2 regions of the Salmonella sp. A1325 genome follow, and region 1 is predicted to be linked to the other one. Evidence: predicted binding sites of a transcription regulator. Region 1 holds the regulator's gene; the other holds the start of a gene.
The links. The regulator PhoB, encoded in region 1, activates phosphate uptake and scavenging genes when phosphate is short. The targets are predictions, from matches to a motif close to CTGTCATAAAACTGNCNNAT.

Region 1 (8,084 bases):
CCACGCGATACAGGTCCGGGCATTGATATGCTGTGGTTCGTAAGCGATATCAGTATTGGCGAGAAATCCCCACAGCGGGAAGGTGAAGCCGCGATAATTCATGGCGGCATCTTCCGCATCGGCCTGTAGCCACTGCCGCGCATCGCCGAAATGTTCCCCCACAATATAGGCTTCAGGCTGCGCCTCTTTTGCCGCCCGGGTAATGCCGGCGACGTGCTGCAAATTGTGGCGCGCCCCGCCCGCCTCGCCCAGCATATGTACGACATCCAGCCGCCAGCCGTCCATATTCCACGGTGCCTTTAGCCAGTGACGAACGATACTGTCCTCACCGCGATAGATCTCATCCACCAGCGTTTCTGATTGATAATCGAGTTTCGGCAGGCTCGGATAACCCAGCCAGTCCAGCGCCACGCCTTGTGGTGAAAAGGAGTACCAGTCGCGCCACGGCGAATCCGGGTGATGGCACGCGCCGCCAGTGCTGCGGTTATGCCTGTCAAACCACGCATGCGAGTCGCCGCTATGATTAAACACGCCATCCAGCACCAGCCTCATGCCCTGCGCCTGGGTTTCACGCCGCAGGCGTAGCAGCGCCCGATCGCCGCCAAATTGCGGATCGACATGGCGATAATCTTCCGTGTCGTACTTATGGACGCTCGGCGCGGTAAATACCGGATTCAGATATAGCGCTGTGACGCCCAGTTTTTTCAGATACGGCAGCTTCTCACAAATGCCATTCAGACAGCCGCCGTAAAAGGTGGAACCGCCCGCCTGGGGGGTTAAAGGATCGTCCCAGTCGCGCAGCACAATCTCCTGACCCGCGGCATGATGGTAGTACACCCGGTCCTGATCGGCTTCACGCTTCGCGCTGCGGGCAAAACGATCCGGGAAGATCTGATAAAAAATTTGATCGGCGACCCACTGCGGGCCGCTATCCGGCGCATCAACCGCAAATTGTTCCAGACGCGCAGGCGGAAAACGGCTAAATCCCTGTGGCGTAAACCAAAGCTGGCGGTCGTGCCAAAGCAATTTAAAGCTGTAACGGCGACGTGGCTGCCCTAACGCGATATTGAGCGTCGCTCGCCACGCCGTCACGCCCGGCTGCGGCTGGCGGCGCTGTTTGCGCATCGCCAGTGAGATTTCTTCATTATCGAATTCTGAGCGCAACGTCACGCGAGACGGCGGATTTTCTCCGCTCAGCCACAGCGTAATGGTTAATTTATCGTTATGTTGCTTCACAAATGGGGCAACCGGTAAGTGCCAGGCATTCAACATCTCGTATCCCCTCTACTGAAAATGGGGCCACCTTGCCATAGAGATTTACAGGATAACTCATCATCCAGGGGTTTATTAGGGGAGGAGACTCCAGGAGGAGAAGCGGCTCCGCTTATCCGGCCTGCCGTTGCCTGCAGACCGGATAAGGCAGAGAAAAACGACTACGCCTGCGCCAATTGACGGTCGCGACGGCGTTTAAATATCCAGCCAATCAACAGCAGAACTATCCAGGCGAAGCCCACATACAGTGAGATGCGGGTATCCGGATGGTAGCCGATAAGCGCAATAATGAAGACCAGGAAAATCAGCCCCGCTATCGTCGTTACGACGCCGCCCGGCACCTTAAACTTCAGCGCTTTTACCTCTTCCGGCGGTAAACGACGGCGGAAGGCGATTTGCGACAGCAGGATCATAATCCATACCCATACCGTCGCAAACGTCGCCAGCGAGGCAATCACCAGGAAAACGTTTTCCGGCATGATGTAGTTCAGGTAAACCGCAAACAGCAGCGCAATCGTCATCACCAGCACAGTGACCCACGGAATACCACGGCGTGACGTTTTGGCAAAGACTTTCGGCGCGCTCCCCTGCTCCGCCATACCATGCAGCATACGGCCTACGCCAAACACATCGGAGTTGATAGCGGAAAGCGAGGCGGTCAATACCACAAAGTTCAGAATGCTGGCGGCGAAGGTAATCCCCATATGCTGGAACGTCAGCACAAATGGACTGCCGTTTGTGCCGACCTGATTCCACGGATAGATAGACATAATGACGAACAGCGTGCCGACATAAAATACCAGGATACGCATCGGTACTGAGTTAATAGCGCGCGGAATGGATTTCTCCGGGTCTTTCGCTTCCCCGGCGGTGATACCGATAATTTCAATCCCGCCGTAAGCGAACATCACCATTTGCAGCGACATGATCATTCCCAGCCAGCCATTGCTGAAGAAGCCGCCGTTGCTCCACAGGTTATGAATGCCGGTCGGCTGCCCGCCGTTGCCAATTCCCCACACAATGATGCCGATACCCGCGACAATCATGATAATAATGGTGGCGACTTTGAAGAAGGAGAACCAAAACTCCAGCTCGCCGAACACCTTGACGCTCATCAGGTTGATGGCGCAAATGATCAGCACCACGCTAAGCACCCAAATCCAGTGCGGCACGGCGGGGAACCAGACCCCCATATAAATGCCGAACGCAGTCACGTCGGCAATGGCGACGATCAGGATCTCAAAACAGTAGGTCCAGCCGGTAATATAGCCCGCAAGCGGGCCGAGGTTTTCCTGCGCATAGCGCGAAAATGAGCTGGCGGCAGGGTTGTGAACGGACATTTCCCCCAATGCGCGCATAATGATATATGCTGCGACCCCGCCAATAATATAGGCCAACAGCACGCTCGGCCCCGCCATTTTGATGGCGTCCGCCGAGCCGTAAAACAGGCCGGTGCCGATTGCCGAACCTAATGCCATAAAGCGAATGTGCCGGGTGCTCAGCCCACGCTTTAGCTTATTATTGCTTTCCATCAATTTCTGACCTATCAACACAATAAAAAACCACGGGGCGTTAAGCCCCGTGGTGTACACATATGTCAGCGATTTTAGTGAGCGCTGGAGGTCACCTGCCGACCCGCCGCGCGATCCCAGATAATCGCCAGGATCACCATCACCACCGTTGGCATCAACCACGCCAGTCCCTGTTCCGCCAGCGGCAAACGCTGACTCCAGGCTGGCAGCATATCGCCAAAGGCAGATGCTTTGATGCCGTCAAGGATACCAAAAAGCAGACTGATAAACATGGCCGGCGCGATGATGCGGGTGGAATTATGCCACCATGAGCGGGTAAAACTTAATACAACCAGTGCGATACACGGCGGATAGATAGCCGTCAGCACCGGAATGGAGATTTGAATCAGATGGCTCAGTCCAAGGTTTGACACCACCATAGAGAAGCCGCCGAGAATAAAGACCAGCGTGCGGTAAGACAGCGGAATATACTGCGCGAAAAACTCAGCGCAGGCGCAGGTCAGCCCCACCGCCGTCACCAGACACGCGATAAAGATCAGCGCCGCCAGCAGGAAGCTTCCCGCGCCGCCAAAGGTATGCTGAACGTAGGCATGAAGAATCGCCGCGCCGTTCGCTGACTGATCGACCAGCGTCGCGCTGTCAGAACCTAAGCGGAACAAGGCAAGATAAAGCAGCGTCAGCCCCACGCCCGCCATCAGGCCGGCCCAGACCGTGTAACGCGTCAACAGGCGCGCTTCGGTCACGCCGCGAGAACGCGCCGCGTTCACAATAACGATACCAAACACCATCGCGCCCAGCGTATCCATCGTCAGATAGCCGTTCACAAATCCGTTAGAAAAGGCCGCATTCTGATAAGCGTCCAGGGCGTTGCTGATTGGACCGGCAGGCCAAACGATAGCCGCGACGGAAAGGATGACCAGCGCAATAATTTTCAACGGCGCCAGGAAATTCCCCACCGTATCCAGCAGCTTACCCGGATAGAGGGAAACCAGAATAACGATAGCGAAATAGACCACGCTGTAAATCAGCAACGGCATTGCAGAATCGCCGGTCAACGGAGCGATACCGACCTCAAACGACACCGTCGCAGTACGCGGCGTCGCAAATAACGGCCCGACGGCCAGATAGCAAACGGTCGCCAGCAGGAGTCCCGCCACTTTACCAATCGGCGTACTGAGGCTGTCTACGCCGCCGCCGACTTTCGCCAGCGCCACAACAGTAAGAACCGGTAGCCCTACGGCGGTAATCAGAAAGCCAATAGCGGCTGTCCAGACGTGTTCACCCGCCTGCAAACCGACCATAGGAGGAAAGATAATATTGCCTGCGCCAACGAACAGCGCAAATGTCATAAAGCCCAGGGCGATGATATCGCGCGATTTTAACTGATGGGTCATAAAGTCTTACTGCCTGTGGATGGTGATGTTGTAAACATTAAAATTTTTGCCTTTCCCGGAGGATTATAAAGCGGCGTTTTTTATCAATTTCAGCGGGAAAAGCTCCCGGACCGATGCGGCGAAGAATTGTTTTTCGATTTACCGCGCAAATGCAGTCGTAATGACAGCACCTGAAGCGCAATTTAAACGCTTATAACGTTTTAAAGCAAGGTGGGATCTAAAAACCAGATGAATATAGCGATATGAAATTTACAACCAGAATAAAACACCATTCTCATGAAAAAGTTATGGCTAATCATGCGAACAAAAAATCACCAAACGTTGAATGTTTCAACGACCCCGTCTTAACTGCAAAGAAAATAAGCCAGCATCCGCTGGCTTATGGAAAGTTATACTTACGAAAGGCAATTAATCGCTATTTTTGGCAATTAAACGTTCCGGCAGCACAAAGCTAAATCGCGTTCCTTTGCCAGGCGAACTGTCGATTTCAAGGCGGCTTTCATGGTGATTCAACGCATGTTTCACAATCGCCAATCCCAGGCCGCTACCGCCCGTTTGCCGCGAACGCGCTTTATCGACACGGTAGAAGCGTTCGGTCAGACGAGGAATATGCTCGGCAGCAATCCCCGGACCGTTATCTTGAATGCAAAATTCAGCGCCATGCGCGGCACGTCGCCAGTTCACCGTAATATGCGTTCCCGCCGGCGTATGGTTTACCGCGTTATACACCAGGTTTGAGATCGCGCTACGTAGCTGCTCTTCATTGCCCAGAACGCTAAGACTATCGTCGACCTCAAACGTAAAGGTATGTTTCTGCTGGCTGAGCGTCTGCGCTTCACGCTCCACGACCCGCAGCATCATCGGTACATCCACTTTTTCATTTAATAACAGCGCCGGGGCCGCCTCAATTTTAGACAGCGTAAGCAGTTGTTTTACCAGCCCTTCCATACGATACGTTTGCTCGCGCATCGTATGCAGCGCTTTCTCTCGCGTCGTCCCCTCCAGCGCCTGTTCCTGCATCATTTCCAGATAGCCTTGCAATACCGTCAGGGGCGTACGCAACTCATGGCTAACGTTGGCGAAAAAGTTACGTCTGGCGCCTTCAAGCTGATGCATTTGCGTCACATCGCGCGCCACCATCAGGAGTTGTTTATCGGTATAAGGCATGACGCGGATCTCCAGATGCCGCCCAGTATTGAGCACCAAATGAAGCGGACGGGTGAAATCACGCGTTTTTAAATACTGGGTAAACTCCGGATAACGCAGTAGATTGAGAATATTCTGCCCGTTGTCATCCGGCCAGCGTAGCCCCAGTATCTGTTGCGCCAAACCGTTACACCAAAAAATGCCGCCCTCTTCTGTGGTCAGTACCACGGCATCAGGCAGCGACTCCGCGCCGCTGCGAAAACGTTTAATCAGGTTCCCCAGCTCGCGGCGACGCTTCTTATTTCGCAACTGCATCTGGTGTAAACCGTATAACAGCGGTTCCCAACTTCCCCGTCCCGGCGGCGGCGTCATACTTCTGTCGACCCAAAGCCACCAGGAGAGGCGTAATAAATTCCAGAAATGCCAGACAAGCAGTCCCGTCACCGCCGCCAGTAAAAACCACGGCAGATAACCAAAAAAAGCGCTAAGGATAAGCGCGGGGATGCAACAGAGCACCAGCTCCAGCACCAGCCTTTTCCATGACAGCCGTTCCAGCACGCGTCATACTCCCTCAAGAATGGAAAGCCTTCTCCGCCAGAAACCTGTGTTCTACTGGCGGAAAAGGCATTAAAAGCGGGTCGAAAAACGATACCCTGTCCCGCGTACCGTTTGCACCATCCGGTCGTGGCCGCTGTGCTCCAGCGCCTTACGCAAACGGCGAATATGCACGTCGACCGTCCGGTCTTCAACGTACACATTGGTGCCCCAGACATGATTGAGTAGCTGTTCGCGGCTGTAAACCCGTTCCGGGTGCGTCATAAAGAAATGGAGTAATTTAAATTCGGTCGGCCCCATATCCAGCGGGCTGTCGCCGGTCATCACGCGGTGAGAGCCAGGATCAAGGCTCAGTCCCTGCATCTCGATCACCTCTTCGACCGCCATCGGCGAGATGCGCCGCATAACGGCTTTAATGCGCGCCACCAACTCCTTGGGGGAAAACGGCTTGGTAATGTAATCGTCAGCGCCGGTTTCCAGCCCGCGCACACGATCTTCTTCCTCACCTCTTGCGGTCAGCATAACCACAGGAATATCCCGGGTCAGGGCTTCACGTTTGAGATGTTTAATAAACTGTAACCCTGACCCGCCGGGCAACATCCAGTCAAGAAGGATGAGATCCGGCCAGGGTTCATTAAGTTTATTCACCGCACTGTCATAATCTTCGGCTTCTACGGGCTGAAAGCCATTTTGTTCGAGCACGAAGCACACCATTTCACGGATCGGCGCCTCATCTTCTACGACCAGAATACGTCTCGCCATAATTTGCCCTGTTAGTCGTTAGTTATCAATGCCGCGCCATTATGCGTCAGATTTATGACAGATTTATGAAAAAAAAAGGCGACATTGACAGCATGTTGATGATTTATGACACCGGTGAAACCGTGCATTACCGTGTACCGGCGGTAAATTGCGCCCAAAAATGGAAGGGATGACGTGTATAATCCCGTTCACGCTTTTTTTGCATGGAACTATTATGCGCATCCTCCACACCTCTGACTGGCATCTGGGACAAAATTTCTACAGTAAAAGCCGCGCCGCGGAGCATCAGGCTTTTCTGGACTGGCTGCTGGAGACCGCGCAGGCCCATCAGGTGGATGCCATTATTGTCGCTGGCGATATTTTTGATACCGGTTCGCCGCCAAGCTATGCCCGAGAACTTTATAACCGTTTCGTCGTTAATTTACAGCAAACGGGCTGTCATCTGGTGGTGCTGGCCGGTAATCATGATTCCGTCGCCACGCTAAACGAGTCACGCGACATTCTGGCGTTTCTCAATACAACCGTGATCGCCAGCGCGGGCTATGCGCCGCGGCTACTTCATCGTCGCGACGGTTCTCCGGGCGCCGTACTGTGCCCCATTCCCTTTTTGCGCCCGCGCGACATTATTACCAGTCAGGCGGGATTATCCGGCAGCGAGAAACAGCAGCAACTTCTTCATGCGATTGCCGATTATTATCAACAGCAGTATCAGGAAGCGTGCCAGCTACGCGGCGAACGAAAGCTGCCGGTTATCGCGACGGGACATTTAACCACCGTCGGCGCCAGCAAAAGCGATGCGGTTCGCGACATTTATATCGGTACGCTGGATGCCTTTCCGGCGCAGCATTTCCCGCCAGCGGATTATATCGCATTGGGACACATTCACCGCGCGCAATGTGTCGGCGGCACGGAGCATATCCGCTATTGCGGCTCGCCCATCGCCCTCAGCTTTGATGAGTGCGGCAAAAGCAAATGCGTGCATCTGGTGACCTTCGAGCAGGGGAAATGGCAAAGTACCGAAAGTCTGGCTGTCCCCGTGACTCAACCGTTGGCGGTTTTAAAAGGCGACCTGGCGTCAATTACCGAACAGCTTGAGCAGTGGCGCGGCGTTGAGCAATCGCCCCCCGTCTGGCTGGATATTGAAATCACAACCGATGACTATCTGCACGATATCCAACGCAGAATACAGACATTAACGGAGTCACTCCCCGTAGAGGTATTACTGGTGCGCCGTAGCCGCGAACAGCGTGAGCGCTCGCTGGCGAACGAGCGGCGGGAAACATTAAGCGAGCTTAGCGTGGAAGAGGTTTTTACGCGGCGTCTGGCGCTGGAAGCGTTAGATCACCCGCAGCGCGAGCGCCTGAATCAGCTCTTTTCCAGCACGCTCTACGCGTTGAATGAGGAGCATGAGGCATGAAAATTC
Region 2 (8,084 bases), on a different contig from region 1:
GCTTCTTATTGAAAATCAATAACCTAAGATATAGCCTCAACTATGTTTTTCGAATTTTATTTCGAATCATAATATAGCTAAGGCTATATTTTCTATTGACCAATTGTTATTTAATTTAACGTTTTATTGATGAATAAATCTAAATGAAAATCGTTTTCAATTAGAAGACAAATAATTTTTATCTCTGTTGTTTTATATTCTAAAAATATGTTAATGTTGCGCCGTCAATTGGGGAGTAGCCGATTTCCAGACTCCGGAAATGTACGCGTCAACATACTCGTTGCAAAACGTGGCGCGTACGGACCAGCCGCCGCTGGTCAGGCGAGACCATAGGCGCATCAACTGCTGTGTATTTCGTCACAGAATGGCGACATGCATGTTTGCTGGGGGCAGTGATGTGTTTAATGGATACCCCGGTCAGGACGCTGTCATGCACTTTACTGCTACTGTTCTTCTCGCTTTCGGCATGTCGATGGATGCTTTCGCGGCATCAATTGGCAAAGGCGCCACCCTACATAAACCCAAATTCTCAGAAGCATTGCGTACCGGTCTTATCTTTGGCGCGGTTGAAACGCTGACCCCGTTAATCGGCTGGGGGCTGGGGATATTGGCGAGTAAATTCGTTCTGGAATGGAACCACTGGATAGCCTTTGTTCTGCTGATCTTTCTGGGCGGACGCATGATCATCGAAGGTATCCGCGACGGTAGTGATGAAGATGAAACACCGTTACGCCGCCACAGCTTTTGGCTATTAGTCACGACGGCTATAGCAACCAGCCTCGATGCGATGGCGGTTGGCGTCGGTCTGGCGTTTTTGCAGGTAAACATCATCGCAACTGCATTAGCTATCGGTTGCGCCACGCTTATCATGTCTACCCTCGGAATGATGATCGGTCGCTTTATCGGCCCAATGCTGGGTAAGCGTGCTGAAATTCTCGGCGGGGTCGTACTGATAGGAATTGGCGTCCAGATCCTCTGGACGCATTTTCACGGTTAACGGTTACGCTGCCAGAGATGAAGGTTGAAATCCGTCTGGCAGCTAAGTCCGGTGCTGGCGGCCAGTTGTTCCCACACTTCTGGCCTGGCGCGCCAGGCAAATGGCGTCATTTGCAACAGTGCTAAAGCCGCTTCGGCGGTGAGCTGCATGTGATAAGCAAGGCGGGTACTCTGCTGCAATGTGAATCCGTCGAGCTGCTCGGTATACGGCGCATGTAAACGCACCTCATCATAAATGAGCCCTTTTAGTTCCATCAGATGATGCGGCCCCGGCGTGGCGGTAACGACCCAACCACCAGATTTCACCACACGCGCCAATTCCTGCGCCTTACACGGGGCGTAGATTCTGATCACCGCATCCATTGACGCATCGGCAAAGGGCAGTCGATGGCTTGACGCCACACAAAACTTCACCTGCGAATAGCGTTTCGCCGCCGCTTTGATCGCCGTTTTAGCAACGTCCAGTCCAAACGTGGTGACTCCCGGCAACGCCTCGGCAAAAGCATGAGTGTAATACCCCTCGCCGCAGCCGATATCCAGAATCGCCGTGGCCGACTGATCCAGCCGCTCGCGCAAGAGGTTAATCACCGCATCGCGCAGCGGCTGATAATGGCCCGCATCAAGAAACGCTCTCCTCGCCTGCATCATTTCGGCGCTGTCGCCCGGATCGCGCGAACGTTTATGCTGTACCGGCAGCAGATTGATGTAGCCCTCTTTCGCCACATCAAACTGATGGCGCTGTGGACATATAACGCTGTTATTAATCTGCGTAAGCGGCTGATGGCAAAGCGGACAGGTAAACGACATGACAACTCCGGACTGGGGCGCTAAAGGGCGCAAGTGTAACGCGAATTGCGCCCCGGGAAAATCCTTTACGAGCCCGGAACCGCAACGTGGCTGCCATGCATCACCAAAAGGTGATCTGAATCGGCTGGCATACCGTCTGGCTCAACATTTTCCAGCCGCAGCACATCGCCCATGATCTGGCTGAATACGGGCGCAGATACCGCGCCGCCATAATAAGCCCCGTTTTGCGGATTATTAATCACCACCACCAGCGCAAATCTGGGGTTACTTGCCGGCGCGACGCCTGCGGTATATGCCACATACTTATCGACGTATTTACCATCATCGCCAATTTTTTTCGCCGTCCCGGTTTTGACCGCAATACGGTAGTCTCTTACTGCGGCTTTTGTTCCGCCGCCGCCAGGCAACGCGACGCTCTCCATCATATGTTCCACCTCGTGCACCAGTTCTTCCGGCATTACCCGCGTGCCGATCACGGGCGGATCAACTTTGGTGATCGATAACGGACGGTAGATACCAAAGCTGCCAATCGTGGCATAAACATGCGCCAGTTGCAGCGGCGTCACCATTAATCCATAGCCAAAAGCGAAGGTAGCGCGATCTAAATCACTCCAGTAACGGCGTTTCGGTAATAACCCGCTGCTCTCTCCGGTGAGACCCAGTCCGGTAGGCACGCCGAAACCAAAGCTTTTATAAGTATCCATTAATTTCTGCACCGGCATCGCCAGAGAAAGGTGAGAAACGCCGGTATCGCTGGATTTTTGCAAAATGCCGGTTAATGTCAGTTCCGGATAGTAACCGACGTCGCGGATACGGTGTCCATCGAGAGTAAAAGGATGGGTATCGATAACACTGTCCGGCTGCACGATGCCCTGCTGTAACGCAGTCATAATGACCAATGGCTTCACAGTAGAACCGGGTTCGAAAGTGTCGCTAATCGCGCGGTTACGAAAATCGTCCAACTGCGCGCCTTCACGGTTGTTCGGGTTGAAATCCGGATAGCTCGCCATCGAGAGAATTTCACCCGTTGGGATGTTAATCAATACGGCAGCGCCGGATTCCGCTTTGTTCCAGATGACGGCGTTATCCAGCGCATCTTCGGTAACCGTTTGCAGACGTTCATCAATGCTAAGCTGAAGTTCATGAGCAGGAACCGGATTCACTTCCGTAATGTTCTCAATAACGTGACCAAATTTATCTTTACGCACCAGTCGGGAGCCCGGTTTTCCCGTCAGTTGCGCGTTAAAGCTTTTTTCAATACCTTCTATTCCCTGCCCGTCGATATTGGTAAAGCCGATCAAATTGGCCGCTACGTGTCCGGCAGGGTAAAAACGGCGCGACTCTTCCCGCAGGTTAATACCCGGTAGATTTAATTTATCTATCCATTCGGCTTGCTGGGGTGAAACCTGGCGCGCAAGGTAGATAAAACGGCCTGCCGGGTTACTGTTTACCCGTTCCGCAAGCGTACTGAGCGACAGATGTAAGGCGCTGGCCAGCGCCTGCCAGCGCTCATTGTAGCCAACGCCGCCTTTGCTTATGATAGTCTTCGGATCGGCCCAGACAGCATTAACCGGAACGCTCACCGCTAAGGGTCGCCCTTCTCTGTCGGTGATCATGCCGCGTGGAGAGGCTGTGGTCACTTCACGAAGCGAGCGCATATCTTCTTGTTTCACCAGTTTCGACGGCGTAACAATTTGCAGCCATGCCACCCGCCCTAACAACAATGCCATACTGAGCAGAATGGCAGTGCAAAGTAGTGCAAAACGTATGGGCGTAAAATTACGGGTATCGCCGTCGCTTTTCTTTTTCACCTGATCTCCAGCCGAATCATTTTTCAGGTGATTGATTTAACGGGAAACGGCCGGAAAAACCAGAAAAAACAATGCTAATAACCTCGCGCCTTTGCAACAAATCGCTAACGAGAGCGCATCCAGACACATTTTGAAGGATATTGAATTAAAAAGCCCCGCTTTTAGCGAGGCTTTATATCTGAGGCTGACGCGACAAACGCATCAAATCAGTGGTGTCGATCAGATAGCTGTTACGTTAACAGCAGCCGGACCTTTCTGGCCGTCCTGAATTTCGAACTCAACGTTCTGGCCTTCAGCCAGAGTTTTGAAACCATTGCCCTGGATAGCGGAGAAGTGTACGAACACATCTTTGCTGCCGTCAGCCGGAGTAATGAAGCCAAAACCTTTGGATTCGTTGAACCACTTAACTTGACCTTTAATCTTTGCCATTTGCAAAATTCCTTAGAGTGTTTTCTTTGCCCGTAGGCATAACATAGATAAAACTGAGACATTACTGCTTGAGGCACTAATATAAGGTTCGGCAGAGAAGCGGTATTCAACGTCAACGTGTTTACTCAGGACTTCTTTACTGAAAATGCCACACATAAACAGAACTGTACCTCGTTTAACCCAAAGCCTGTTATCACATACAACGTTAATTATGGCAAGCCATTTTTAAACGTGTCTCGATCCGTCGCACAAATTACGAGAACCTTCACAAATTGACAGCACGTTTATGCAACAAAATTGCGAAAGATATATCCTCACGCGCTGACGGACTCCTGACAACGTCACTGCTGAAAAGCCATTTTTCTACCATAGCTCAATAACTTCGCTTCTTCCAGTGCATCAAATCACATTTAAAAGCTGTATTTTTCATATCACTTTTTATGCTGAGTTATGCATAAATTGTCACAATGATAAAAAACACCTTTTAATCAAAATAATAGAAAAGAAAAGCGATTTTCGACACCGCTTTTTGTGATGTTCTGCGTCTTTACAGAATGCCTTAAAATAATGAACAAACAATGACAATCCATAAAGAGAGAGAAACGTTTCGCTTTTAATAGAGAATGAGCGGTATCACAAAATTGACATATGTCCATTTGTTATACATATAAAACTATGTTGCATATAAAGCCATATATTATGTAAGGTGTTGATGCTGTAGTATCAGTTGCAAACGGCAACGCGGAGAGATCCGACGGGGAAATGGGGCGTATGGCACTGGCGCCATTTGCGCCCCGGTAAGCATTATCGTTCTGCAACCAGACGAATGATGTCCTCATCCTCTTTTGGTTCGCTTGCCGCTGTTGCGGGTTCCGCTTCTTTTTCTGGTTCGTTTGCTTCGCAAAGGCGGCGTAACAACGCGTTTTGCCGCTTCTGTTGATCCAATAACGCTTCGAGCAATTCTATCTGCTCGTTGGCACGGGAACTTGCCCGGTTGACAAAGAACCAGAGCGCCAGCCCCACCACCAGAACCACCATTGATACTATTAAAGATGCAAGAGAAAACGCACCAGAGTTTAAAACGTCGTTCATTTCACCACCTCAATGTAGAGACGTCATTCTACCACTGCTACACGGGAAGGAAATCTCTGGTGTAAAACGTTTACCAGGGAATAAATTTATTGATGGCGCAAATACCGCTGAAAAATTGTACATCCTGATCGCACATGATATTAAACACCTGCGCCCACAGCAACAGGCATACTACCACCACGATGCCGAGAACGACCCATCGAAATTTTTTCACTCCACTCTCCGATCTTACATCTTATGTCGCTAAATTATCATGAGTTACTTAAACCAGGAGTAACTGTAGCGGCATTATATGTTTTTAGGAATGATTCACTTGTTTCAATCAATGTACACGCTACTCTTATTCTAACTAAAAAAGAAAAGAGGTAGTAATGCGTTTGATCATTCGCGCAATTGTATTGTTTGCCCTGGTGTGGATAGGCCTGCTGATGAGCGGCTATGGCATCCTGGTGGGAAGTAAAGTGAACGCTGCGGGGCTGGGTTTACAGTGCCATTACCTGACCGCACGCGGCACCAGCACGGCGCAATATCTCCATACCAACAGCGGCATTATTGGCTTTTCCGACTGTCCCATTTTCAGAAAAAGCGCCACCGTGGTGGATAATGGCTAAGCGGCAATAAATAATTTCACAGTGAAACTATCACCAATAATTCCCCTATATTGGCTGTTGTTCATAAGTACTGTTAAATAATATTTTAATAACCGTTAAATAAGCCGACAGATATTATCTTCTTTTACGATTTCATCCCACCCGATGTTATAAAAAAAGCAGCTACATTTTTCGCAGCTGCTTTTTTTTTAACGTCATGCTAATAACGTTGCTTAGAAGGGATAATCGTTGTAACCCATTTGTTCAGAAATTTTACGCGCGGCGGTGTGTAACATAGCCACATATTCCTGTAGGCGTTCTTCTGAAAAGCGCAGCGTCGGAAACGAAATGCTTAACCCTGCGATGACTACGCCAAAACGGTCAAATACCGGTACGCCGATACAACGTAACCCTTCTTCCTGTTCTTCGTTATCTTCACCGTAGCCTTGCGCACGCACGTCATCCAACAGCGGCAGCAACGCTTCAGTGCTGGTAATCGTGCGTCCAGTGCTTTGCTTATACTCTACGCCGTCGAGAATCTGCTTAACCTCATCACGGTCGCGCCAGGCCAGAAGCACTTTACCGATGGCCGTACTGTACAGCGGATTACGACGCCCAATACGTGAGTACATCCGCAGATTGTACATAGAGTCAATTTTATGGATATAGACAATGCTGTCTTCATCCAGCGCGCCAAGATGGATAGTTTCTTTTGTCAGACGAGACAGTTCGCGCATCTGAATGTCCGCACTGCGGATGAGATCAACATTTTGCAAAGCTCGTGCGCCCAGCTCAAACAGCTTTAGCGTCAGAGAGTATTTTTCAGACTCCCCCTCCTGAGCCACGTAGCCCAGCGTTTTCATGGTTTGCAAAAAGCGATAAACGGTGCTTTTCGACATCATGACGCGCTGCGATAGCTCGGTAATCCCTATTTCACGCTCTTCACCCAGCGCCTGCAGAATGCCGAAAACTTTCAGCACAGAAGATACAGAATCAGGCTGCTTATCCAGATCTGCGTTTGCCATTTATCACCTCATTACGAGCGTTTTATAAAATTCAGAACGAGTTTTTATTATAATTTCACGCCAGGTCGCCCGCAATCCATCTTTGCTTACTTCGTTACAAATCTGCGACATAACAACTCAGTATTAATGCTAACATTATTATTCAGCTCATAATTCCCCTTATTACAAAATACTTATGGAAAAAACACGGGCCGATGGCCTGCCCCTCCCGCAGAGATACGGCGCTATCCTGACGATTATTATCGGTATTTCGATGGCGGTTCTGGATGGCGCAATCGCTAATGTCGCGCTGCCAACCATTGCGACTGATTTACATGCCTCCCCTGCCAGCTCTATCTGGATTGTCAATGCGTACCAAATTGCCATTGTCGTCTCACTGCTTTCCCTGTCTTTTTTAGGCGACATGTTTGGTTATCGCCGGATCTACAAATGTGGTTTAGTGGTATTTCTGCTTTCATCATTGTTTTGCGCGCTTTCAGACTCGCTGCAGATGCTGACGCTGGCGCGCATCGCGCAGGGATTTGGCGGCGCGGCGCTAATGAGCGTAAACACGGCGCTGATTCGTCTTATCTACCCCCAGCGTCATCTGGGACGAGGCATGGGAATTAACTCTTTTATCGTCGCAGTCTCTTCCGCCGCGGGTCCGACGATCGCCGCGGCGATTTTGTCCATCTCATCATGGAAATGGCTGTTTCTGATTAATGTCCCGTTAGGTATCATCGCGTTAATTCTGGCCATACGCTTTTTACCAGCAAACATCGCCCATGACACTAAGCCGCGCTTTGACTTACCGAGCGCGGTAATGAATGCGCTCACATTTGGCCTGCTGATTACCGCATTGAGCGGCTTTGCCCAGGGACAGTCGCTAACGTTGATTGGCGCAGAGCTGCTCGTTCTGGTCGTGGTCGGGTTTTTCTTCGTGCGCCGCCAGCTTTCTTTGCCCGTCCCTTTGTTACCCATCGACTTGTTACGCATTCCGCTTTTTTCACTCTCGATCGGCACGTCAATTTGCTCGTTCTGCGCGCAAATGTTAGCCATGGTCTCGCTACCTTTTTATCTGCAAACCGTGCTGGGCCGTAGCGAAGTAGAAACCGGCCTGTTATTGACGCCCTGGCCACTGGCAACGATGGTGATGGCGCCGCTGGCGGGATACCTGATAGAACGTCTTCATGCCGGTTTGCTGGGGGCGCTGGGAATGGTGATAATGGCAGCCGGGTTGTTTGCGCTGGTCATGTTGCCAGCCTCCCCCTCCGATCTGAATATTATCTGGCCAATGATCCTTTGTGGCGCAGGGTTTGGCCTGTTCCAGTCGCCGAATAATCACACCATTATCA

Region 2: the regulator PhoB is predicted to act here: its motif matches at 6,842-6,861, upstream of kdgR (DNA-binding transcriptional regulator KdgR).

The regions. Positions count from the first base shown of each region.
Region 1 is NZ_JAMLWO010000003.1:136,840-144,923, reverse strand. It holds gene malZ (maltodextrin glucosidase) at 1-1,272, opposite strand, end outside; gene proY (proline-specific permease ProY) at 1,434-2,804, opposite strand; gene brnQ (branched-chain amino acid transporter carrier protein BrnQ) at 2,879-4,198, opposite strand; gene phoR (phosphate regulon sensor histidine kinase PhoR) at 4,607-5,902, opposite strand; gene phoB (phosphate response regulator transcription factor PhoB) at 5,972-6,661, opposite strand; gene sbcD (exonuclease subunit SbcD) at 6,876-8,078, shown strand; gene sbcC (exonuclease subunit SbcC) at 8,075-8,084, shown strand, end outside.
Region 2 is NZ_JAMLWO010000001.1:1,485-9,568, reverse strand. It holds gene NAZ64_RS00065 (DUF986 family protein) at 1-22, shown strand, start outside; yybP-ykoY riboswitch at 218-319, shown strand; gene mntP (manganese efflux pump MntP) at 431-997, shown strand; gene rlmA (23S rRNA (guanine(745)-N(1))-methyltransferase) at 994-1,803, opposite strand; gene ftsI (peptidoglycan glycosyltransferase FtsI) at 1,869-3,614, opposite strand; gene cspE (transcription antiterminator/RNA stability regulator CspE) at 3,834-4,043, opposite strand; gene NAZ64_RS00040 (DUF2627 domain-containing protein) at 4,056-4,199, opposite strand; gene NAZ64_RS00035 (YebO family protein) at 4,848-5,135, opposite strand; gene mgrB (PhoP/PhoQ regulatory lipoprotein MgrB) at 5,206-5,349, opposite strand; gene yobH (invasion protein YobH) at 5,507-5,746, shown strand; gene kdgR (DNA-binding transcriptional regulator KdgR) at 5,959-6,750, opposite strand; gene NAZ64_RS00015 (MFS transporter) at 6,926-8,084, shown strand, end outside.